Regions from separate parts of the Peribacillus sp. QJM3NY_7 genome, predicted to be linked through region 4. Evidence: riboswitches for the same ligand, from Rfam matches in the RefSeq annotation. Region 4 holds a riboswitch; each other region holds the start of a gene.
What was found. Region 4 has a riboswitch for S-adenosylmethionine ahead of AC0VX1_RS06960 (Fur-regulated basic protein FbpA). Riboswitches for the same ligand answer to the same signal wherever they lie in the genome.

Region 1: another riboswitch for S-adenosylmethionine. It lies ahead of AC0VX1_RS11210 (Na+/H+ antiporter NhaC family protein); the one in region 4 lies ahead of AC0VX1_RS06960 (Fur-regulated basic protein FbpA).
Region 2: another riboswitch for S-adenosylmethionine. It lies ahead of mmuP (S-methylmethionine permease); the one in region 4 lies ahead of AC0VX1_RS06960 (Fur-regulated basic protein FbpA).
Region 3: another riboswitch for S-adenosylmethionine. It lies ahead of AC0VX1_RS21270 (methionine ABC transporter ATP-binding protein); the one in region 4 lies ahead of AC0VX1_RS06960 (Fur-regulated basic protein FbpA).

The regions. Positions count from the first base shown of each region.
Region 1 covers NZ_CM149663.1:2,348,767-2,354,909, reverse strand. Annotated here, with positions in the region: gene AC0VX1_RS11235 (DUF2975 domain-containing protein) at 1-275, opposite strand, end outside; partial or broken gene AC0VX1_RS11230 (transposase) at 490-804, opposite strand; gene AC0VX1_RS11225 (LysR family transcriptional regulator) at 1,042-1,920, opposite strand; gene AC0VX1_RS11220 (chromate transporter) at 2,163-2,792, shown strand; gene AC0VX1_RS11215 (chromate transporter) at 2,841-3,386, shown strand; gene AC0VX1_RS11210 (Na+/H+ antiporter NhaC family protein) at 3,539-4,855, opposite strand; SAM riboswitch class I at 5,046-5,153, opposite strand; gene AC0VX1_RS11205 (SOS response-associated peptidase) at 5,487-6,143, opposite strand, start outside.
Region 2 covers NZ_CM149663.1:2,997,548-3,003,690, forward strand. Annotated here, with positions in the region: gene AC0VX1_RS14275 (hypothetical protein) at 1-61, opposite strand, end outside; gene mmuM (homocysteine S-methyltransferase) at 360-1,322, opposite strand; gene mmuP (S-methylmethionine permease) at 1,312-2,706, opposite strand; SAM riboswitch class I at 2,790-2,892, opposite strand; gene AC0VX1_RS14290 (flavin reductase family protein) at 3,127-3,735, opposite strand; gene AC0VX1_RS14295 (alpha/beta hydrolase) at 3,754-4,362, opposite strand; gene AC0VX1_RS14300 (ring-cleaving dioxygenase) at 4,362-5,309, opposite strand; gene AC0VX1_RS14305 (ring-cleaving dioxygenase) at 5,334-6,143, opposite strand, start outside.
Region 3 covers NZ_CM149663.1:4,431,347-4,437,489, forward strand. Annotated here, with positions in the region: gene AC0VX1_RS21260 (MetQ/NlpA family ABC transporter substrate-binding protein) at 1-61, opposite strand, end outside; gene AC0VX1_RS21265 (methionine ABC transporter permease) at 83-733, opposite strand; gene AC0VX1_RS21270 (methionine ABC transporter ATP-binding protein) at 755-1,771, opposite strand; SAM riboswitch class I at 2,113-2,224, opposite strand; gene AC0VX1_RS21275 (GNAT family N-acetyltransferase) at 2,366-2,833, opposite strand; gene AC0VX1_RS21280 (nuclear transport factor 2 family protein) at 2,906-3,274, opposite strand; gene AC0VX1_RS21285 (hypothetical protein) at 3,387-3,560, opposite strand; gene AC0VX1_RS21290 (amidohydrolase family protein) at 3,663-4,973, opposite strand; gene AC0VX1_RS21295 (zinc-dependent alcohol dehydrogenase family protein) at 5,150-6,127, opposite strand.
Region 4 covers NZ_CM149663.1:1,430,945-1,437,087, forward strand. Annotated here, with positions in the region: gene AC0VX1_RS06930 (MFS transporter) at 1-637, shown strand, start outside; gene thiE (thiamine phosphate synthase) at 676-1,308, opposite strand; gene thiM (hydroxyethylthiazole kinase) at 1,289-2,104, opposite strand; gene thiD (bifunctional hydroxymethylpyrimidine kinase/phosphomethylpyrimidine kinase) at 2,101-2,907, opposite strand; gene thiW (energy coupling factor transporter S component ThiW) at 2,876-3,397, opposite strand; gene tenA (thiaminase II) at 3,413-4,102, opposite strand; TPP riboswitch at 4,193-4,297, opposite strand; SAM riboswitch class I at 4,455-4,559, shown strand; gene AC0VX1_RS06960 (Fur-regulated basic protein FbpA) at 4,730-4,918, shown strand; gene AC0VX1_RS06965 (Spo0E family sporulation regulatory protein-aspartic acid phosphatase) at 5,165-5,359, shown strand; gene AC0VX1_RS06970 (GNAT family N-acetyltransferase) at 5,428-5,934, opposite strand.

The sequences.
Region 1 (6,143 bases), 920 kb from region 4:
ATAATCTTCAAAGATTTAAGGGATAATTCAGAGAAAGCATTGTTCTTTTCGATGTAGGTTAATAGTTTATAGGCTTGATACAACGCAACAGAAAATGCAATATAGAAACCGTATGCACATACTAAAAAGGGGATTAGGAAGTAAGCCGTATCTGGATGTACCCTTGCATCTCTAACGGCTATCTCAGGCAACCAGATACACAAAGCAAGTACTGCAATTCCAGTCAGAAAAATAATTACCTTTAAGAAAGTGGTTGAACCTCGTTTAACATTCATTTAAAACACCTCACCTATTTAATGACAACTTGATTTTAGCATATTATTTATCGTATAACAGTAAATTTATATTGTTTTTATTTACATTATTATTGTTATTGAAATATCCTTTTAATTTTGACAAAAATAAAAAGCACTTCTCATTACAAAGAAATGCTCTTACTTTAAAATGTTAAATTTACAACTTGTTCAACAAAACTGCCCTTTTAGATTTATGTGGTCTTCTGATGCGTTGAAGGGGCGTGTTTGTGAGGTCGTTGAAGGTTTGATGGCAGGCTTTACAGCTGTAACGCTGCTGTTTCACCTCTCCAGCACATGTTTTGATAAGGTATTTACCAAATCGCACAACAAAATGGCTGTCGCAATGTGGCCAAACAAGACTAGCTTTATGTTTTTGTACTTGGATTTCATCAATTGCACGAATAGGAGCCGACATTGGTTTCGTTCGAGACTGCAAGAAATATACAAGTTGCTGTTTACCGCTTTCATTTAATTCTTCGGCGAGCTTCTTTATTTCCTTTAACTCCACGCTATATCATCTCCGAACCATCATTATATCTTTTATTATGACCATTAATCCCTTTGTTTGTCTAACCGAAGACTGAACAACCAAATACAAAATGCCCTTCCCGATAGAGAAGAGCTTTTATAATCAATGCAGTATATTCAATTTACCATGACTTTTGCTAGCTGCCGGGGCCACGCCGTTAATCACGAAACTGAAAACGCTGCCAATTGTATGAGTGAACAAAGGCAGCGTCCATCCTTATTGAAGAAAATCAACAAATTTAGACACCCCTATTTTATTAAAACGCTTGTTTTTCCTGACTAGCCATAAATTTCTTGCCATATTTATTCTGTATATATCCACTTCCCGCAAAAAGCCTTGCTCCAATTCTCTGGCCACTGTCAACCTTGGCAAAATGCTGATTCCAAGTCCGGCTTCAACCGCACTTTTTATCGCTTGTGTACTGCCAATCTCCATGTAGCTTTCAATTTTTTCTAAAACCCCATGCTCCCGTAGCATATTTTCTACGATAAGCCGTGTTCCGGAAATGGATTCACGCCAAATCATCCTTTCATTTCCCAATTCCTCTAGCTGAATTTCTTTTCTGCCTTTCCATGGGTGGTCGGATGGACATACCAAAATCAATTCGTCTTCGGCGAACTTGTCTACAATAAAATCGGTGTTTTCCACAAGTCCTTCCACCAAGGCCAAATCAATGACATCGTTTGAAAGATCCTCCAGAACCCGGGGAGTATTTTTAATCGTCAATGTCACTTTTATTTCTGGCTGTTGTTTTTTGAATCTCCCAAGCAAGCTCGGCAACAAATACTCGCCGATAGTCAAGGAAGCCCCTACTATGAGATTTGCATTGTACTTCCCCGTCGATTGCTGAATCACTTCTTTTGAATGGTTGAAGTCATTTACTATGGCTTTAGCAAAAGGGTATAACAGCTTTCCTGCTTCTGTAACTCTCAGCCTTCCTTCCTCACGGTCGAATAACAAAGTGTTATAATAATTTTCCAGTTGATGGATCTGCCGTGTTACAGCGGGCTGTGATAAGAAACTTAACCTCGCTGCCTGGCTTATGCTTCCTTCATCCACCACTAAACAAAACATTTTCAGATTTTCCAATTTCAAGAAAACGACCTCCATGTTTTTAGATAGTTTATTAAAATGATAGCATCATTAGGTAAATGGTGAAATGAAAATAGTGAGATACATTCTAAGGCTTCAATTTTTAGCGGCATTCTAATAAAACGGATAAATCTTCTGGGTATAACGTTTTGTTATACCCGATGATTTTGTTGCAATTTACCCAGCCCTTTTTCTTTGATATGTTAATGATAAGAATTAAACAAAGCATGCAAAGGAAGTGACTGATGTCAATGAAAGGACAATGGAAAACTCTATTCCAATTATTTTGGACCTTTTTTAAAATAGCACCTGTCACATTCGGAGGCGGGTTTGCGATGATCCCTTTAATCGAAAATGAAGTGGTCGAAAAGAGAAAATGGATGAAAAGCGAAGAAGTTACGGATGTTTTTGCTTTATCTCAGTCCGTACCGGGAGCTGTCGCCATTAACTCCGCCACCTTTATCGGCCATCGAATTGCCGGAATGAAGGGGGCAATTGCAGCCATGATCGGTGTTTCATTACCTACCTTTTTAATTGTTCTGCTCCTGGGCATTGTGTATTTTTTCATTCAGGATAATCCGAAGGTTGAATCCGCATTCATATCGATCAGAGCTTCCATTGTAGCCATCATCGCCTATGCGGCTATCAAGATAGGAAAAAACGCAGTTGTAGACAAATCAACTTTCTGTATTTTAATAGCAGGAATTCCCGTCCTCTTCTTTCTTCACCCTGTGATGGTTATATTAGCAGGAGCTCTAGCCGGTATTGTGACCATCTCCATTAAGAGAAAATTAGGTTACGATGTCAAGATGGACAAAAAAGATAGGAAAATAGAAGAAAATGATTTCGAACCTTTCATGGGTGCTGGCATATAGGTAACACAAAATAGGGACTAACTAATTTTTAAGAAAGCATGTGATGGAATGATGGAATTGTGGGAGTTGTTTAGCACCTTCTTTATTATCGGCTTTGTATCTTTCGGAGGCGGATACGCCATGATTCCCGTAATAGAATCGGAAGTCTCACAGCATGGATGGATGACAACGCAGGAATTCACCGATATAATCGCCATTTCCGGGATGTCCCCAGGACCTGTCACCGCCAATAGTGCCATTCTCGTTGGCTATTCGACTGCTGGGTTAGCAGGAGCCATATCATCTGCTCTAGGAATCTTGCTTCCTGCCATTATATTCGTAACCGTTATAGCCACATTTTTCAGTAAATTGAATCATTATCCAGTTGTTCAATCCATGTTTTATGGATTAAGACCGATTGTCACTAGTTTGATCATCTTTGCAGCGATCAGTTTAGCACTTTCCAATCATATGATAGCCGTGAACTTTTCATGGCATACGATAAGCTTATTAATCGTTTTTGGTTTATCGTTATTTGCCCTAATGAAATTACGCTGGCATCCAGCCTATGTAATTATTCTTTCCGGTTTAGTTGGTGTTGTCCTCTATTCATGACAGGTGTCTCACACACAACCATCATTAATTTGGACCGGAATTAAGCAGAAAAATTGAAAAGTGTGAGAAAACTTTATTATGTTTATGTATTTACCATACAGAAAACACCCTGCATCCAATGATTCAGGGTGTTTTGTTATTATATTCTCTTTTTAAGAGGTACGTTTCTTCATTTCATCATTTCCCGGCTGAAACCGTGGAAAACCAATCAGGATGGCAATGACGCCACAAAGTCCAATCAGGATTGGGTAATATGAATACGGCAAGATGCTTAACGGAGAAATTTTTGCTACCCCTGCTGCAACAAGCAGTTGTGCTCCATATGGGATCAACCCTTGGATACAACATGCAAAAATGTCAAGGACGCTCGCCGATTTCCGCGGATCAATCCCATACTTTTCAGAAATATTTTTGGCAAGTGGCCCGGCAATGATAATCGAAATCGTGTTATTTGCCGTTGAAAGGTTCGTTAAACCAACAAGCCCCGCAATGCTGAATTCCGCCCCTTTTTTCGATTTGCTATTTCGTGTCACTAGGTGGAGTAGATAATCGATGCCACCATTATGTTTGATTACGGCTACCATACCTGCAATTAAAATGGCAAGGAAGGAGATTTCATACATTCCCGCCATTCCTTCTCCAACTTTTTGAATGACACCCAACGGTTGATAACTACCATCAGCCAAGCCGATGATTCCGGCAAATACGATTCCGATGGAAAGGACCAAGAACACATTGACTCCTGCCAATGCAGTGACCAATACGCAAAGATACGGAAGAATCTTCACCCAATCATAAGACTGTTGGGAAATGTCAGCCTGTTCACCCATCGTTAAAATTCCTAGGATGGCACATGTGATGATGGCTGCAGGTAAAACGATGAAAAAATTCACTTTAAACTTATCCTTCATTTTCGTTCCCTGAGTTCGGACAGCAGCGATTGTCGTATCTGAAATGAATGAAAGGTTATCCCCAAACATCGCACCACCAATAACGGCTGCCATTGAAAGGGCAAGTGAAATATCAGTTTGTTCACTAATCCCTACCCCGATAGGTGCCAGGGCTACGATCGTTCCCATGCTTGTCCCCATGGATAGAGAAATAAAACAAGCGATGATGAAAATCCCCACCATTAATAGATTTTGGGGGAAAACAGCTAAGGCAAGATTCACGGTTGATTCAACTGCCCCCATGCCATTGGCAACTTCGGCAAAAGCGCCGGCCAAAAGGAAAATGATAACCATTAACATAATATTGGCGTCCCCGGCACCTTTACAGAAGATATCAACCTTTTCATTGAATGTCTCTTTCCGATTCATCGCCAATGCAGCTGCCGATGCAATGGAAATCGCTACAATCACCGGAAATGAATAAAAATCTTTAGTGATGATTCCGGATCCAATAAATAAAATTAAAAATACGACAAATGGGATCAATGCCCATGGATTCCCTTTATTGTTTGCACTCATGATGTACACCTCTTTTTATTATTCCCGCGACATGTGTCACAGCTCTTATTCTATTAACAGTTTTCGCAAATAACTCCAATTTGAACCTACCTGATTTTCCAGTCATGGAGCTGTAGCAAAAAACTGGCATAAAAAAAGACCCCTTCTATTTAATAACAAGAAGAGGTCTTTTAATTTATAAAAAACACCCTCCTTATCTTTCAGGCGAAAATCAGCCTGCTGGATTTGGCACAGCACTCCATTTAAGTCCGCTGCCGAGACATCTTCGGGCCAGTCCCTCCGTCTCTCTTGATAAGAAGATTACATTATATAATTATTTAAAAATTACGATGCCTGCCAGAAAAGTACCACGCTGGAAACTTGCCTGAGTTCCTGACATCGAAAGTCGTTTTGAAAAGCAAATATAACAGTACAGCATTTTGTCTATTTTCGCAAGGGTTAATTTTTAAAGTGTTTCACATGCACTCCTTACTGTTTATAAAGAGATCTAAGTTGATTGGAGCGGGTGTGCGAGACTCCTGGGGGAAAAGCGAGTGCCTGGAGGCGACGTCAAATTGTAAAAACCATAAAAAAATGTAGACAAACTCGATTTTCACCGAGTTGTCTACATTCTGAGAGGCCTAATGAACTCTCAACAAACTTGTTGGATTAGGTTAGGTGTATTATTTTTAGTCGAGTTTACATCAGTCGATACTTCAAATGCTTCCATCTGTTCCGAATCGAATGATTTTAAATACTGTTGCAGATATGCAGGATCATTAATGGAAGGATTCAACCAATCTTTTTCATCTTCTGGTTTTAGGATGACAGGCATGCGGTCATGAATGCTGGTCATTAGCTCATTTGGCACAGTTGTTATAACAGAGCACGAATAGATGCTGATGCCTTCAGGAGATTTCCAGGATTCCCAGAGACCGGCCATTCCAAATGGAGCATGATTCTTCAGTTTTATCCGCATCGGTATTTTTCTTTCTGGTGTCTTCTTCCATTCATAAAAAGAGTCAGCGATTATCAAGCATCTCTTCTTCTTATACGCATTCCTGAAGCTTGCTTTCTCAGCAATGGTTTCCGCTCTGGCATTGATCATTTTGTAGCCCGCTTTTTCGTCTTTTGCCCAGAAAGGAATGAGTCCCCACCGAAGATATCCAAGCCGGTTCCTTACCCCGTCATTAATGACGGAGAGCACGGATTGGGAGGGAGCAATATTGTAGCTGAATTGGTATTCCTCATCAAATGACCCTTGGATATCAAACCGTTCTTTTATTTCTTCTATGTCAGTGAAAAGAGT
Region 2 (6,143 bases), 1.6 Mb from region 4:
TATTGGGTAAATTTCCTGGATGTCCTTTTTCTTTATGATTAAAATTTTTACCACGACTCATAACTCATTCTCTCCTTTCCATTCATTGTTTGTCTAGTTTTCCCAAGCACGAAAAAAATATGATTTAATTTCTCTTTTTACAGTTTTTGCAAAAGGGTTGGTTTACCTGTAATTTTCAGCTGATCTTGCGCGACTTATTTCTGAAGTGTCAAGAAATTAATTATTCAATCCTTTCAAATTACTCGAATCTGAATAAAGAGCTCAAAAAGAACAGGAACCGCCAGATTCCTGTTCTTTTTGTTTATAGGTTTCCCGACTACTTACATATTTAATAACAATATTTTTGATAACAAAAAAGGCTAGGAGAACGTTACCACGGAAGGTCGCCACTTTCTTGAAATGCCCGCAATATGATGAGGAGCGGTTCTGCAACATCCTCCAATTATATTTGCCCCCGCATGGTGCCAATCTTCAGATTTCACATCGAGCCTATTACATGATTCTGGACCATGCCATGTTTTAGTTTCTGGATTATATGATTCACCGGAATTCGGATAAACGATAATTGGTTTATTCGTGTTTGCACGCAACACCTGTATGGCTTCCGTGATAACTGATACAGGCGCACAGTTGATGCCAATTGCGGCAATTTGCTCACTGTCCCCAAACAATCTGGCACACTCCTCCAGCAATGTGCCGTCACTAATCGCTTTTTCATTTTTCAAAGAAAAGGACAGCCAAGCATAGACTTCTGGATAATCTTTCAATAATGAATGTAATACTTTTGCTTCTTGCAGGGAAGGAATCGTTTCAAATGCTAAAATGTCAGCTCCTGCTTCAATCAAAGCTGATATTCGTGAGCGATGAAATGCCGCCAAAGTTTCATCTGAAACACCATAATTCCCGACATACTCTGAACCATCTGCAAGATAAGCCCCATAAGGTCCAACTGATGCAGCAACCAATGGCTTAGGTCTAATCGTTTGAAATTCTTCCTTCCAAAATTCATCTCTTGCTTTTCTTGCTAGTAAAACCGTTTTCCTGATTAGATCCAATGCCTCTTTTTCTTGTATTCCGCGGAGGGCGAAACCTTCAACCGTTGCTTGATAGCTTGCCGTTATCGAACAGTCAGCACCAGCTCGAAAGTAGTCAGAGTGCACCTGGTAAATCACTTCTGGATTTTCAAGTAATACACGTGCAGACCACAGGGGATCGTCCAAATCACACCCATGACTTTCAAGCTCTGTAGCTAAAGCTCCGTCCAAAATCATAACTGAATGACCTTGTAAAATTTCTTCAATTGGGTTAATTTTATTTTTCATGGTCTACTCCTCTTTTCTTTATGGTTTGTGTCAGATAATAACTTCCATAGCAAAACAAAATAAACGGAATGCCACAATATAGTGCTATTCTTTGTGTAGGATCAAATGCAATTCCTATGCAAGAAGCAAGACATAGCATAAATGAAACGATTGGTACGAATGGATATAATGGTGTATGATAAGCCAAATCATTAACTGAGTTTCCTTCGTTTATATATCGTCTGCGAAATAGAAACTGTGACGCGCTAATACTCATCCAAACTATAACCACGGCTAGTCCAGAAATGGATACAAGCACTATATATACAGTATCCGGCGCAATAATACTCGAGAAAAGTGCTAAAACACCGCCCAGCATACTGAAAAGGACTGCATTCAAGGGAACACCCCGTTTTGTCAATTTTGCAAATATTGGTGAAATAGTTTTCTTATCTGCAAGTGACCAAAGCATCCTGGATGAGGCATATAGTCCTGAGTTCGCAGCAGACAAAATGGCAGTTAATATAACAAAGTTCATAATATCCGCTGCATATGGCACTCCAATTCGTTCTAGAACGGCAACAAAGGGGCTCTCTAATACGCTTGCATCCGAAACAGGCAATAATGCGGATAAAACAACGATGGTACCTACAAAAAAGATAATCAATCTCCATAATGTCATACGGATTGCCTTTGGAATCGTTTTTTCCGGATTCACAGTTTCTCCAGCTGCAACTCCGATCAATTCAGTTCCAGAAAATGCAAAATTCACCGCGAGCATCGTCATTAGAATGGCAAAAGCACCATTTGGAAATAAACCTGCACTTGTAACATTGGAAAATAACGGAGCTGATTGTGCGTTAATCATTGGAATGAAACCTATCATTGCCGCAGCTCCCAGAATAATGAATATTACAATAGCAAATACCTTTATAGACGCAAACCAGAATTCGGATTCAGCGAAAAACTTAACGGTCCACGCATTTAATGCCAAAACCAAAATGGCAAATAGAGCACTCCATATCCAGACACTGATTGATGGAAACCATCGCTGCATCAACAATCCTGCAGCCGTGAATTCCGAACCTAGTGCAACAGTCCAGGTTAGCCAATACAACCAGGCTACTGTATATCCTGTCCCTGGTCCGATGTATTTGGTTGCGTAACTATGAAACGCACCAGTCTCGGGCATATGCACTGATAGTTCACCTAGACATAGCATGACTAGATAAACCACTAATGCACCAATCAGATACGAAAGGATGGTTCCGAACGGACCAGCCTGTTGAATCGTATAACCCGAACTTAAGAATAAACCAGTTCCAATCACCCCGCCAAGCGATAGCATTATTATATGCCGTGCTTGCATTTGCCTTTGAAAATCATGCTTCCTTTTGTTATCCATTCTTACTCTCCTTAATCTTGCATCCAGAAAAAACGAAAACGCACTCTAAAAAAGAGTGCGTTACTGACAAATAAACACGTACGGTCTTATCTATCAAGGTTTCACCCCCTGGAATTAGCACAGTGTCTTTGTAGACCTGTTGCTGAGGTTTCATAGGGCCAGTCCCTCCACCTCTCTGGATAAGAAATTATTTTTTTATAACTTTATCAATCTATGAAAAATTTGTCAAGTTTTGTTTCGGAATGTTAAGACTTCCTTTAAATGCTAACGATCATGGCGTCTGCGGCATTAATATTAAAAGGTTGCTTATTTTTGGAACAGGCGCTAAGCATATTATAATGGCAAATAAAACTAACCGGGGTCATGTTGGTCTTAAAAATGGCAACATCTTAAAAGATGTCGCCATTTTTTTCTTTTTCCTTAAGGACGTTCTATTTCAAATAATTCCCCTAGTTTTGTATAAGTATGACCTGCTAATCTTGCTACAGGTTTTAGCCCATTCGGGTCAATACGGCCATTATGGTAAATATCTTGCTCTATATGATAGCAGACTATTTTCCCTATCAGTAAATCACAACCAGGTTCATTCTTGGAACCTGCCAATGGAATCGATTGCTCTAATGTACATTCAAAACGCACCTTCGCTTCTTCCAATCCTGGTACGGATACCCTATCACTAACAGCCAGCGTGAAATTAGTAAGACCCAATTCACTTTCTTCAGATGGGAGTTCCTTGGCCGTTCGATTTGCATCAGCAACATTATTTTCGTCAGTGATATGAACAACGAACTCACCTGTTTGAATTGCATTTCGGGCTGTATCCTTTGAAACTCCTTCTTTCCGTTGAACAGAAATGGAAATCATCGGAGGATTTGAACTGACTATGTTAAAAAAGCTGAACGGCGCTATATTGATTGTACCGGTTTCGGATTGTGTCGTAACCAGCGCTATAGGTCTCGGTATAATGCTTCCAGTCAAAAACTTATAATTATCCCGTTCAGTCAGACTTTCAGGGTTAACAGAAATCATCTTCATTCCCTCTCATTCTTATAAAAAGTTCTTTTGAAACCATGAACCTGCTGCATCAACCTCTGAACGTGTCAACTGATGACCATAATTTTCCCATTGAACTTCAACTGTTGCGCCAGCTTGCTGTAAAAGTTGATTAAGTTCTTCAGTTTCTTCTGCCGGGCAAATCGGATCGTTTTTACCTGCAGCTATAAATACAGGTATATCTGAAAGGGACGGCAAAGCAATCCCTCGTCTTGGAACCATTGGATGATGAAGAATCGCTCCTTGTAAGGCCCCCTCGTAATGGAACAGCAAACTTGCCGCTATATTTGCACCATTGGAATAACCTAATGCCACCACTCTGTCACGGTCGAAGTCATATTTTCCGGACGCTGATTCCAAGAAGTCATAAAGCTCCTTCGTTCGGAAAATCAAATCCTCTTCATCAAAAACCCCTTCAGCTAACCGTCGGAAATAACGGGGCATTCCATTTTCAAGTACATTTCCCCGTACGCTCAGTACGGACGAACCCGGTGAAACCATTTCGGATAATGGCAAGAGATCTGTTTCCGTTCCTCCAGTGCCATGTAACAGCAGTAGTAACGGAGCTTCTGGATTACTTCCTTTTTGAAAAATATGTTTCATCATTTATCCTCCTCTAGTACTCTCGGCACTGCCGGCAGTAACGTTTTTTCCATAACTTCCCGCTTTTCTTCCAACCATGGCGGCAGCATTAATTTACTGCCCATCGTTTCTTTCGTTTCATCATGAGCAAAGCCAGGTGGATCTGTGGCTACTTCAAAGAGTATGCCTCCATCTTCCCTGAAATAAATGGCATTGAAGTATTGTCGGTCTGTAAAGGGTGTCACACCATAGCCATGGTTACCGATATGCTCCCTCCATTCTTTATGATCTTCATTATCGCTCGCACGCCATGCAATGTGATGGACAGTTCCCACTCCGATTTTACCGTTTGGTAAAACCGTTTTTTTAACATCGATCAAATTGCCGATATCCGATGTGGATTTGAAGCGGATGAAATCGCCCTCTTCCCCAACCTTTTGAAGGCCCATCACTTCCTCTAAAAGTTCCATCGTTTTGATCGGTTTTGACGTCAATAATACAGCTCCGCCGAAACCCTTGACCGCCTTATCAGCTGGTACACCGCCGGATGACCACTCGCTATTTTTACCTTCTTTACGCTCAACCAGTTCAAGTTGCAAACCATGTGGGTCTTGGAACTCAAGATATTCCTCACCGAAACGTGAAACCTTTTCAAAGTCTATATTAAATTTACCCAAACGATTTTCCCAGAAGCCCATTGAACCCTCCGGAACGGCATATGTTGTAATCCCCACTTGTCCGGAGCCAATTGTCCCTCGGTATGCCCCAGGCCAAGGAAAGAAAGTGATGATTGTGCCCGGTGAACCGGATTCATCTCCGAAATATAAATGATAGGTGCCTGGATCATCAAAATTAACGGTTTTCTTCACCATACGCATTCCCAATACTCCAGCATAAAAATCCACATTCTCTTGAGGATTGCCTACAATTGCGGTTATATGGTGTATCCCTGCATTTTGCTTTTGCATGCCGATTACTTCCTTTCCCGTTGATTAATTAGTTGATTTTGTATTAAGTGGTTTTAAATTCGATTCAATATCCTTTCTTTTCGATTCCAAAAAAGGTGGCAGGGCAAGGTTCTCACCTAGATGCTGCTCAGCTTCATCCACTTCAAAACCAGGTCCATCAGTAGCTAGTTCAAATAATATGCCATTCGGCTCCCTAAAATAGAGTGAACGGAAATAAAAGCGGTCCACATATCCCGAATTCACGAATTTCGATTCACTAATCTTTTCTACCCATTTTCTCAATTCTTCTTCATCATCCACCCGAAAGGCAACATGGTGTACTCCACCCCTCCCCAGCCTTTCCCGAGGTATGTCATTCCTTTCTTCAATATGGAGTTCTGCTCCAGTTCCTCCTTCACCTGTCTCGTAAACGACTATCGGATTTTGCCCCCTGATTGCGGATGGGTATGTGCCTGATTTCCTGAACCCCAATACCTCGATAAGAACACTTTCTGTTTGTTCAATATTGGGTACTGTGAGTTTTACTGGTCCTAATCCAAGTATGGAAAACTCTTGCGGCACTGGGCTTCCATTCCACGGAAATCCTCCATCAACACCGTTATTATCCTGATCGGAAACCAGAAGAAGCCTCTGCCCTTCAGGATCTTTAAAAGAAAGCACCTTTCTTTCAAAACGGCTCGATATTTCATCGTGCTCAACATTGAATTCCACAAACCGTTTTTTCCAATATCCTAGCGCTTCATCATCCCTCACCCTTAAAGAAATTTCTGAAATGCTATTGTTTCCCTCATGAGTGCGGGCAGCATTTGGAATTTCAAAAAACGTCAATTCCGT
Region 3 (6,143 bases), 2.5 Mb from region 4:
CGCATGCTGCAGCCACGATGGCCAATGCCAATACCATAATCGTTAATAAGATTTTTTTCATTTTTCCTGCCTCCTGTTATTTTTATCTTCTTCTTATTTTTCTTGAAACAAAGTTCCCGGTGGATTGCAATAATTGAACGATGATCACGAGCGCCGCTACTGTGACGATCATCGTCATCGTATCGAACCTTTGGTAACCGTAAGCCAAGGCTAAATCCCCGACCCCGCCTGCACCGACGGCACCTGCCATCGCCGTAGATCCAACAAGCCCGATTGTCGCTGTTGTAAATGTCAGGATCAACGAACTAAGTCCCTCGGGAATCAAAAAGCGGTAAATGATTTGCCATGTTGTCGCCCCCATCGCCTGAGCTGCCTCGATGATCCCTTTGTCCACTTCCAACAACGAGTTTTCCACAAGCCGGGCAATATAAGGAGCCGCGTAAAAGATTAGCGGAACAATGGCCGCATTCGTTCCGATCGCACTGCCGACAATCATTCTTGTAAACGGAATGAGTGCTACAAGCAAGATGATGAAAGGAACGGACCGCAGGATATTGATGATCGGGTTCAATACATTAAAAATCCATTTATTCTCCAGGATGTGACCCTTTCTTGTAATGACAAGCAGGATACCGAGCGGAAGCCCGATCAATCCGGAAAATATCAATGAGATGGCTACCATATAAAGTGTGTCACCGAAAGCTGTCGACAGCTGTTCTGCCGTTATTTCCATACCCCAAAGCGTATTACCCATTTATACTTGCACCTCCTGGACGAGAATCCCCTCATCTTTAATATATTGATAAGCCTTGTCGACCTCATTTTTGCTCCCGGTCACTTCGATGATCAAATTCCCGAAAGGCGTTTCCTGGATTTCAGAAATATTGGCTGATAAGACACTTAAATGAACATCATATTTCTTCGAGATCGTTGAAAGTAAAGGAGTACCCGAAGTAGTTCCAATAAAATTAATTTTCCAAATAATCGGGATATGGGACCCTATGCTTTTTAAGAAACTTTGTGGAATTTCGTCATGTATGACCGTTCTCACGAAGTTTTTTGCAATATCCGTTTGCGGCTTGGCAAAAACTTCGAAAACCGAACCTTGTTCAACGACGCAGCCGCCCTCCATGACCGCTACCTTATTGCAAATTTCCCGAATGACAGACATCTCATGAGTGATTAGCAGGATGGTGATATTGTATTCTTTATTAATTTTTTTTAAGAGCTGCAGAACTGCACTCGTTGTTTGTGGATCCAATGCCGACGTTGCTTCATCACACAATAAGATCGATGGATTCGTAGCCAATGCCCTCGCAATGCCGATTCGCTGCTTTTGCCCGCCGGATAATTGTTCCGGATAACTCTTTGCTTTGCTCGATAAGCCAACGAACTCCAACAGCTCGCCTACACGTTTTTGAATTTCCTTAGCTGGAGTTCCCGATAATACCAGCGGCATGGCAATATTATCAAAAACAGTTTTTGAGTTTAGTAAGTTGAAATGCTGAAAGATCATCCCGATTTTTTTCTTTTCTGCCCGTAATTCCTTCGGGCTTAATTTGGTTAAATCCTTGCCACCAACAATCACCGAACCATCTGAAGGATGTTCAAGCAAATTGACCAACCTGATTAACGTACTCTTTCCGGCCCCGCTATAACCGACTACCCCGAATATATCCCCCTTTTCCACTGTCAAATCAATGCCCTTCAAAGCCTCGACAGTCTGTTTCTTTGTTTGATAAACCTTTTTGACATTTTGAAACTCAATCATCCAATCTCCCCCCACGCTGTTTATTTGTACGAATTCTTTATCCAGAGAGAAGAGCTTTGCAACGTTTCATAATGATAGAGTTAATTTTCGAAATTCACGAGTAAAACTGCAAAATTCACGAGTAAATGCACCAAACTCACGAGTAATTACGTGAAACTCACGAGTAACTGCGCCAAACTCACGATTATTGCGCGAAACTCACGAGTAATTGCACCCATTCTCCAAATAACCATATACATTTTGAATAAACAAAAGAGGCCTCTTCCGTCATCAGACAGAAGAGGCCTCTTTTAGACATAAAAAAGAGTAAACTCTTAAATTAATTATCTAAGAAAAGCTCCTTCTTATCTTTCAAACTTTCGTCCGTTGGAATTAGCACAGTATTTTTACAAAAGTAAAAACCCGCTGCCGAGGTATCATAGGGCCAAGTCCCTCCACATCTCTTGATAAGAATTAACGTTATATTTAATTATGTCCTTCACTATATATTCTAATTTCGCTAAAGTCAACCATATTTTTCATCGCGATAAATAGTTTCATAGTATAGTGAATCGATACTTTTTTATTATATCAATATATTTTATATTTCTACTTTTATAATGATTTGCTCATTCTCCATACAGGGTATTTTTCATTTTCTTCCCTTATCTTCACCATGCCTGAATTCGTATATAAAGAAATCGCCCTTTGATTATCCGGAGAAACCCTTAAGTGATATTCGGATACATTAAATTGCCTGAAAAAGTTTTCTGCGTAGCGGACCAATTCCTTGCCAAGGCCTTTACTGCGGTATTCGGGAATAAGATAAAATAGATTCACATAGCCAATTTCAGTTCCTTCGTACTCCCGAATTTGAAGTTCCATTTGTCCAATCGCTTCTTGGTCCTTTTCAATGATCACCTGTCCATCCGGAAATTTGCGGACCCTTTCTTCCATTCGTTGCAGATAGGCATGTTCATCTCCAAAACCCGCATCAGTTCCAAAACTTACAACAAAGGAATCTTTCCGAAATTTAATGATAGTATCTTTATCTTTGTCCGTATCAATGGTACGAAAGATCAACTTCATCACTCCTATCATTTTAGTGAAATAGTTTTCAAGCAGGGAAAACTTTCTTTTTCATAAATAAAAGTCTTAAAGGGGCCCTTTTGTTTTTGTGCCTTGATGAAAAAACATCTGCCATCTTCCATTCGCACATTTCCAGATTGAACTTCTTAAGGTATGTTCCAGCTTATCTTCATCAAAAATCCGGTATGTAATTAACACGGTATCATCAGACAATGGATGCATCTCAAATTGACTTAGGGTCATGTTCACAGCTCCGGCTCCCTCTTGCCCCATAAAATCGCTTTTTGACCATATGTTACCCGAACTGCCGAACTCAAAGAAATCATCTTTCAATAATGATGAAAGCTCTTCTGGAGATGTACGAACTTCAGATTTTAACAATTTCTCCTCCAGCTGATACAAATGCTCTTTTAATAATGAAGATTCCCTGTCCATTCATCTTGTCCTCCTATATCAACCATTTCCCTCGAAGCAACGAAATTGGAAAATCGCGAATAATTAATACGTAGATTTTCAGTAATTCATGAACCATGCGATTTAAATTTTTTTATCCAGCTGCTTGCAGATTAGCAGTTGGCTCATATTGCGGCCATCGGCATTTTCTCGTTTTTAACCGTTTTTGCCGTCCCCATTTTATTACTATTTTTAGCTGGCTGACTTCGTAACTGGACTCACAGCGGATTTCTAAGTAAACCATTGATTCCACAATACTAGCGGCCATTCCTTTTTTACCTCTAAATATTTACTCCCGCAACCCATAAAAAAAAGGAGCTGCTAATGGCAGCTCCTTTCTTCTGTGCATCCGGTCGTTTTCCCATCAGTGTTATCTTGATAGGGTGCCTTGCAGACGATTGGTTTCGGCGATTACTTTTTCTTCATCGATCGTTAAGCAGCGGCCATCTTTCACTACCACTTTTCCATCAATGTATACATCACATACGTCATTTCCGCGCGCTGCATAGAGCAGGTGCGAATAGGCTTCACTCAGTGGCTGCAGGTGTTCTTTGTTATATGGGTAAATGGTGATGAAATCCGCTTTTTTACCAGCTTCCAGTGATCCTGTATGACCCATGCCTATCGCTTCGGCGCCCATTCTTGTGGCCATGGCGAGTGCTGTTTGGGCAGGGAATTTTGTGGCATCCTTATATATTCCTTTTTGCAGTAATGCGGCTGTCCTCATTTCTTCGAACATATCGAAGTTGTTATTGGAGGCAACGCCATCCGTTGCCACTCCCACTTTAATGCCTGCATCAAGAAGGCTTACGACATCTGCTATCCCAGATCCGAGCTTCAGGTTACTGATTGGATTATGGGCAACGCGAACATCATGCTGTTTTAGGATCGCCCGCTCTTCATCATTAAGGACCACACCATGTGCCATGACGGTGGGCTGATCGAACAGGCCTAGACGGCGGAGGTGCTCGACAGGACGGGATCCGTAACGTTTTTCGATGTCGAGGATTTCAAAGTCCGTTTCCGATACGTGGATGTGCACCATCAAATCATTCTCTTTCGCAATTCGTGCACTTTCCATGATCGCTTCAGGCGTGCAGGCATATGGGCTATGTGGTGCGACCATGGTAGTCAGGCGGCCATCGGCAAATGCTTTATAGTTTTTTGAAAACTGCTCAGCCCCCATGAGGTTCGCTTTTTGGTCTTTTTCGGTACCCAAGCTGAAAATCGTATAGGAAAAGGCTCCACGCATTCCTGTTTCGCCTATCGTCTCCATGACGGCACCGGCATCTATTCCATTAGGATTGAACATATCCGAAAATGTCGTGGTTCCTGATTTCATCATTTCCATAATGCCTAGCTGTGAACTTACAGTGGCGATTTCCGTTGTAAACTGGCTTTCGATCGGCCATATTTTCGTTTCAAGCCATGGCTTCAGCAGCATATCGTCCCCGATACCGCGTAAAAGGGTCATTACAATATGCGAATGGGCATTCACAAGGCCTGGCATGATCCATTTCCCGCCAAGGTTGACCACATGATCTGCATCTGACAATTGCTGTTCATCATGCTGGCCTATGTAGGATATGGTATGATCTTGTACAATCATCATGCCGTTTTCAATGATTTGGTTTTCCTTGTCCATCGTAAAAAATGTTGCATTCACATATATTGTTTTCATAAGTATTTCCTCCAAAGTCGTATCAGTATCAACATGTCCTATTCCGAATTCTAAACTAGCACCTTACAGGTAATCAAGTAATTCCATATTATCAGGGGCCATTTCACTTTACCTTAGGAACCTATTGGAAGAGCACCAAGATAAATGCTTCAATTAAGTGGTTATCCTTTGTGAAATCAGCTGCTTAAAAATATCTTCCCTTTATTGCTCGTGACAATAATCGCTTCTTGAACATCTTGAAGGCTGTAGTGGGAATCGGGCATCATGAACTTCAACTTTTCATCAGCAATGAACCCCATCAAAAGGTTAAATGTTTCCTGCCAAGTTCGAACGGAAGCCTGCTGATTCCAATGCCGAAGATGAAACATTTTAACATCCACTTTTGTCCTTCGTGAAATTTCCGCCCAATTCACTGACTGTCCTGATAAAAGGCCAATCGTCAATAAGATGCCATTAGGCCGTACACAAAAAGCCAGTTCTGAACCATCGGTGCCGCCCACTGAATCTATGGCCGCTTTCGCACCGCGCCCATTCGTCATTTCCATCACAGTATCATGCAATGATGATCGGGATGTATCGATCACATATGAAGCACCAAGTTTAAGCAGTTCTTCCGTATACTTATCGTTTCTCGTTACAGCAATCAGCTTAAATCCAAGAATCTTGGATAACTGGGCGAGTATACGGCCAATGGAAGATCCGCAAGCATTTACGAGTAATACATCATCCGGTTTCAAAGTTAATACTTCTGTACAGATTAGCCATGCGGTTACCGGATTTATATATAATTGCGCTGCTATATGGTCTTCAATCGAATCCGGAATGACGATGGCCAGCTCCGCTGATGTTTTAACATAATCCTGCCAGGTCCCTTCACCGCGCAAGGGCAGTACACGTTTGCCTATCAGCTCTTTCGAAACTGCTGGACCCACCTCTTCAACAATGCCGACCCCTTCATAACCAGGTATGGAAGGCAAGGGGATTCTGTGGGAATAGGCACCGCGAATGGGCAGCAAGTCAGACGGATTAATGGGACGTGTGATCATCCGAACGAGGACTTCCCCCTCGAAAGGTTTTTGTATACATTTATTTTCAACCTTTAATACCTTTTGCGGATCCCCAAACTCATAGAATTTAATACATTTGGCTTCCAAAATAGTAGTCTCCTTT
Region 4 (6,143 bases):
AAAGTATACGGAACTTGAAAAAAAGCAAAGACCATCTGTATTAAGCAATATGAAAAGTGTCTGGAAAAAGGATTACTCCCGTCAGACCCTTGTATTGTGGATTCTATGGTTTTGCGTGGTCTTTTCCTATTATGGGATGTTTTTATGGCTGCCAAGTGTGATGGTCCTTAAAGGCTTCAGCATGATTCAAAGCTTTGAATATGTTTTGATCATGACGCTCGCACAGCTTCCGGGTTATTTTTCAGCTGCATGGCTGATAGAGAAGATGGGACGTAAATTCGTTTTGATCACATACTTAATTGGGACGGCCGTCAGTGCCTTTTTCTTTGGATCGGCAGAGGGGCTGGCACTGCTGATAGTTTCCGGAATGTTCCTCTCTTTCTTCAACCTGGGGGCATGGGGGGCACTTTATGCGTACACACCTGAACAGTATCCAACATCAGTTCGCGGTACAGGGGCTGGGTTAGCTGCAGGGATCGGGAGGATTGGCGGTGTTCTTGGACCTTTGCTTGTTGGGTATTTAGTTGCCGCAGACACCCCGATTTCTTCGATTTTCACCATTTTTACAATTGCTATTTTAGTGGGGGCAGTTGCCGTGGCTTTTGGGAAGGAAACAAAGAATACCGTTTTGACATAAACAAAGGATGGGGACTGCATGCAGTCCCCATCCTTTTGTTATTTAAAGTCTTTTATGATCTTTAAAAGGGATTCGGAGGCAGTCTTCGGATTATCTGCATTCATGATGGCCGATACGACTGCGGTACCTGATAGTCCGCTATCAGAAAGAGCGGAAATGTTATCGGCAGTGATACCCCCGATGGCTACTGCGGGAATGGATACGCCGCGGCAAATTTCCCCCAGATCCTCAAGTGCCATTAGGGTTGCATCTTGTTTGGTCTTGGTGGGGAAAACGGAACCGACTCCGATATAATCCGCTCCATTTCGTTCGGCTTCGAGTGCTTCTTCAAGAGTGGAGACAGATACACCGACAATCATATCTTCAGGAACCATTTTTTTGACGACAGGCAGTGGAAGGTCATCTTGCCCAATATGAATTCCGTCCGCTCCAACCGCAAGTGCTATATCCACCCGGTCATTGATGATAAGGGGAATGGAAAGCTCATTCAATAACTGTTTTAATGCAGATGCTTTTTCATAAAAGGAGAGGGAGGAATTGTTTTTCTCTCTAAGTTGTACGATCGAGACTCCTCCTGAAACAGATTCTGCAATGATTTTGGTCAATTCTTCTATTGCTATGGACTCTTCCGTAACTAAATACAGGCTTAAATCAATTTGGGACTTCTTCACTTATTTTCACCTCATGCATCCAGATTTCCTTATCCATTCTTGATATGGCATCGATTAATCGCACACGGAAAGTACCTGTTCCTTCATCCTTTTGAAGGGTTGCGGCTGCTAGTTCCCCTGAAATGCTCATTGTTGAGATACCGGCAATTGCTGCAGAATAGAAATCATCGGTGACTCCGGAAAAAGTTCCGATAAGAGCAGTGGACATGCAACCGGTACCTGTAACATTAGTTAAAAGGAGGTTCCCGTTATCGATGATGGACGTATGTTTTCCATCGCTGACCGCATCCTTAGCTCCGCTGACCACGATGATGCTATTCAATTCATTTGCCGCTCGTGCAGCCAGCTCTGCATTGCTAATCGCAAGTTCCCCCGAATCCACCCCGCGAGTAACGGTATCCCCACCCATCAATGACAGGATTTCACTCGCATTTCCGCGAATGATTTGGAAAGTAATCTTACTTAGGAGCTCTTTGACTTGCTCTGTACGATAGGAGGTGGCACCAACGCCCACCGGGTCCAAAATGACCGGGATGTCCAGGGCATTTGCCGTTTTACCGGCAATCTCCATTGCTTCCAAGGCCTTATCATCGATCGTACCGAAATTCAGGACCAATGCATCTGCTAATTTGACCATATCCGCCACTTCTCTTGGGCTCGATGTCATTACTGGTGAACCTCCGATGGCAAGGGTGGCATTTGCACAGTCATTGACCGTAACAAAGTTGGTGATTTGGTGAACGAGTGGTTTCCTTTCTCTTACCTTCATAAATAAATCGGCTGAAGAAACCTTCATAATAAGTCACTCCTTTCTTTTTTTGAATATGAATGAAAATGATGGACAGGTCCATGACCTTTACCGATTGAAAAGCTATTGCGTATCGCTTCGGAAATATAGGTCTTGGCTTGTTCGATCGACACTTGCAATGGCAGTCCATTTGCCAGGTTAGATGTAATGGCGGATGATAGGGTACAGCCCGTACCATGAGTGTTTTTTGTATGAATGCGCTCTCCCTTGATCCAGTGGAAGTCAGTCCCATCATAAAAAAGATCATTTGGATTTCCTGCTGCATGGCCGCCTTTAAGTAAAACGGCTTTGGGACCCATTTCTTGTATCGAAATGCATGCCCTGTAGAAATCTTGTTTCGTCCGAATCGGGAAGCCAGTAAGTACTTCCGCTTCTGGTACATTGGGTGTTACAAGATTTGCAAGCGGAAGCAATTCCATTTTTAAGGCAGAGACGGCCTTTTCGTCGAGCAAATGGTGGCCGCTTTTGGAAATCATGACAGGGTCAAGGATAACGATGGCAGGCATGAAGGTTTTGAGGGACGCAGCGACCGTTTCCACGATTTCTTTTGATCCAAGCATGCCTATTTTTACTGCATCGACAGGAATATCTTCAAAGATAGCTGCAATTTGATCCGATATGATAGCTGTTTCAATGGGCTGTACAGAACGGACCTCCATTGTGTTTTGGGCAGTTACGGCTGTGATGGCAGACATTCCAAATACACCATGTGCAGAAAATGTTTTTAAATCCGCTTGTATTCCAGCACCGCCCCCTGAATCAGAGCCTGCGATCGTTAATGCTGTTTTCATAAAAAAACCCCTTCATATAAGTATTTTTTAGCAATATTTTAAGTAATATGAAAGCTAAAATCGCACCTGCGAATGAACTGAACATAAAAGCCGGTAAAAAACCAAAAAGAGCAGCTTTTTCTCCCAATAGGAGGGTGGCAAGCGGATAACAGGCCAGGGAACCGAGAAAGCCGGTCCCGATCACTTCCCCTAAACAGGCGAATTTTAAGCTTTGTGTTTTTCGGTAAAGGATGGCGGCCAAAAGTGCACCAATCATGCTGCCGGGAAAGGCGAAAATTGAACCGGTACCAATCATGTTTCTAATGATGGAAACTAAAAAAGCTTGTGTCACCGCATATGCAGGCCCCAATAGAACCGCCGTCAGGACATTTGCCAGATGTTGAATAGGAAAGATTTTTGCAAATCCTGCAGGGATGAAAATAAATGAACTGGTAAGCGTCGTTAAAGCCGTGATCATGGCAGTCAATGTCAGTTTCTTGATAGGGTTCATCCTCATGTCAACCACCTATAGAGGCCAATCCTGCTCATTTTGAACCATGTCCCAGAATAAATATTCATATCGGGAAGTAACCAAAAAGTGCTTTTCTAATCTAAGAAGTTCCTTTTCAGGCATGCCTTCCGTCAATTCTTCCAACAAAGCGATCAGCCACTTGTGTGCTTCCCCGAATTCAGGAGATGAATAGGACCTTATCCAATCTGCGTAGCGATTGTTTTCCAGTGCTGCTCCATTTTGTTCTTTTAATAGCAAACCGATTTCATAATAATCCCAAGCGCAGGGCAGGAGACAGGCGATCAAGTCTGCCAAAGTCCCATGCTGAGCTGCATTTAGCATGTAACCTGTATAGGCTAGAGTGGTTGGAGTAGGTTCTGTATTTTCCAATTCCTTGGAGCTGATCCCGAATTCGGAAGCATAATGCCGATGAATATCCATTTCCACTTGAAGGGTTTCATTTAAAATGCTCGCAAATTTTGCCATGGTTTCGATGTTATGGGCTTTGATGACACCTAAAGCAAAGAGCTTGGAATAATCCATGAGATAGACATAGTCCTGCTTCAGGTAATAGGCAAATTTCTTTTCAGGAAGTGTGCCGTTTCCAATTGCCTGGACAAAGGCATGTGAATGGTTCCTTTTCCAAATCTCTTTTGCCCGTGCATGCAGTCTATCACTGAATGTTTCTAATTTTGTATTCTCCATTGTTCATCCTCCTATAGAATGGCTCCCTTTGTTAAATAAAAACCCCGTTCCTGAATACGGAACGGGGTAGATGGATATAGTCTGTAAAATGGACGATATCATCCACTTCCCTCCGCCGGTATGAGCCGGTTCAGGTTCAAAGGGTCCGGAACTAATTCCATCTCAGTCTTAAAAAAGACTCCCCTAGTGGTGTGAATTGTATGTAATTACTGACATCATATCAGAAAGACAAGAAAATGCAACCCGTATTTGAAAGAGGAATCACTTTATGTCCAGGAAAAAAGGGAGAACCAGGTAATTGACTTTTGAAGATTATTAGGATAGAATCATTTCTACATCATTATATATTGAATTCTTATCCAGAGAGGTGGAGGGACTTGGCCCTAAGAAACCTCGGCAGCGGACCCGTTTAGGGAACTGTGCTAAATCCAACAAGCATATGCTTGGAAGATAAGAAGAGCCGAACGGACACTGTCAGCCTCTTCTTACATTAGAAGGGGCTTTTATTTTTGGGAAATAACGTTTAGTGACATACTAGAAAAGGTATATATAATTTGGTGAAATCAAACAAGTTGATAAAGTTTAGCTAACTAGAAGCAGGCACTAGGACGGAAAGGAGCCATTTACATGGCAGAATTATTTAAGAGGATTGAACAGAGGAAGGCAAAACTCATTGAAGAGCTATTGGCCAATGGAGTATACAAAACCTCTGATGAAAGGCACCTTTATGATGCCCCATTAAAAGTACTTGAAGATGAATATAAGATTGTTATAAATAGACCTAATAACGAGTCACCTTCTGAATGGATGACATAGTAATACAATATTTGGATTTTTGAATAAGGGATATGATGTAAGCATTCGCAGTCTACACTAGTGGATGCTTTTTTTGCGTTTATTAGAAAACGACACAAATTATACATAATTAAATAACAAAATAGGTGTTTTGTCACATTTGACCTATAAAATAACACATTTAATTTCTGGAAAATAGTTGATTTTAACTAGTGATTTCATTATGATAAAAGTGTAAAAATATTGAATAAATGGGAGGTGGCTATGATGCCTTGCCGTAAGGTAACTATAGAAAAAGTAGAAGAGAAGAGACAGGAAATGATAAAGTTGGGAGCGATTTACGGCTTAACAAGTCTGCAGACTGTACAAGCCAGCCAAGAATTGGATATGCTATTGAATGCGTTAGCAAGTAAAAGAGATTCTGAATATTTTTCCCTTCAAGAAGCATATAGGTATTTTTAAATTAGCAATTCAACCTGTATTAATCTAAAAAAGCTACTGCTCAAGGCAATAGCTCTAAAGAATTATATTTAAATATCGACACGTTTACCTAGAATGATCAAATCCCGCTCAATGCCATCCATCTCGGCAACTTGAGGTAAATGTGCCCATTCTTCAAACCCGAATTTAGAAAAAAGCTTAAGGCTTGGTGTATTATGGGCGAAAATGAAACCCAATAAAGTCTTAACACCTAATTTTGGACTCAATTCAATTGCCTTTCGAATCGAAATTTGTCCAATTCCTTTTCCCCGGAAATAATCATCAATGTAAATGCTGATTTCGGCAGTGGAATTATATGCCGGTCGGCCATAAAAGGATTGAAAGCTCATCCATCCAGCGGTTTTCCCTTCTATAGTAATGATATATAGCGGTCTACTTTCTGAATGATGTTCCTCAAACCATTTAACCCTCGATTGGACGGATACAGGTTCCGTATCTGCCGTGACCATCCTTGAAGCAATTGTCGAATTATATATTTCAACAATTCTGGGTAGATCAGATAGTTCTGCCTCTCTAAACTCTATGTGTTCTTCCATGATTTAAACTCCTAACTATCATTTATTCAATCTCCAGAATGTAGGGTAATCCCGTTTTTGGTTTTAGGGACGTTGAATGAAACCCAATCCATTGAAAGTTTTATATTATCATACACTCTTTATTCTTTATCTGACAATTCTTTTTTATGTTAGTACTGCAGATTTTTTGGGTATGAAAAAGATTAAATACTTCTAGTAAAAAACAAGAG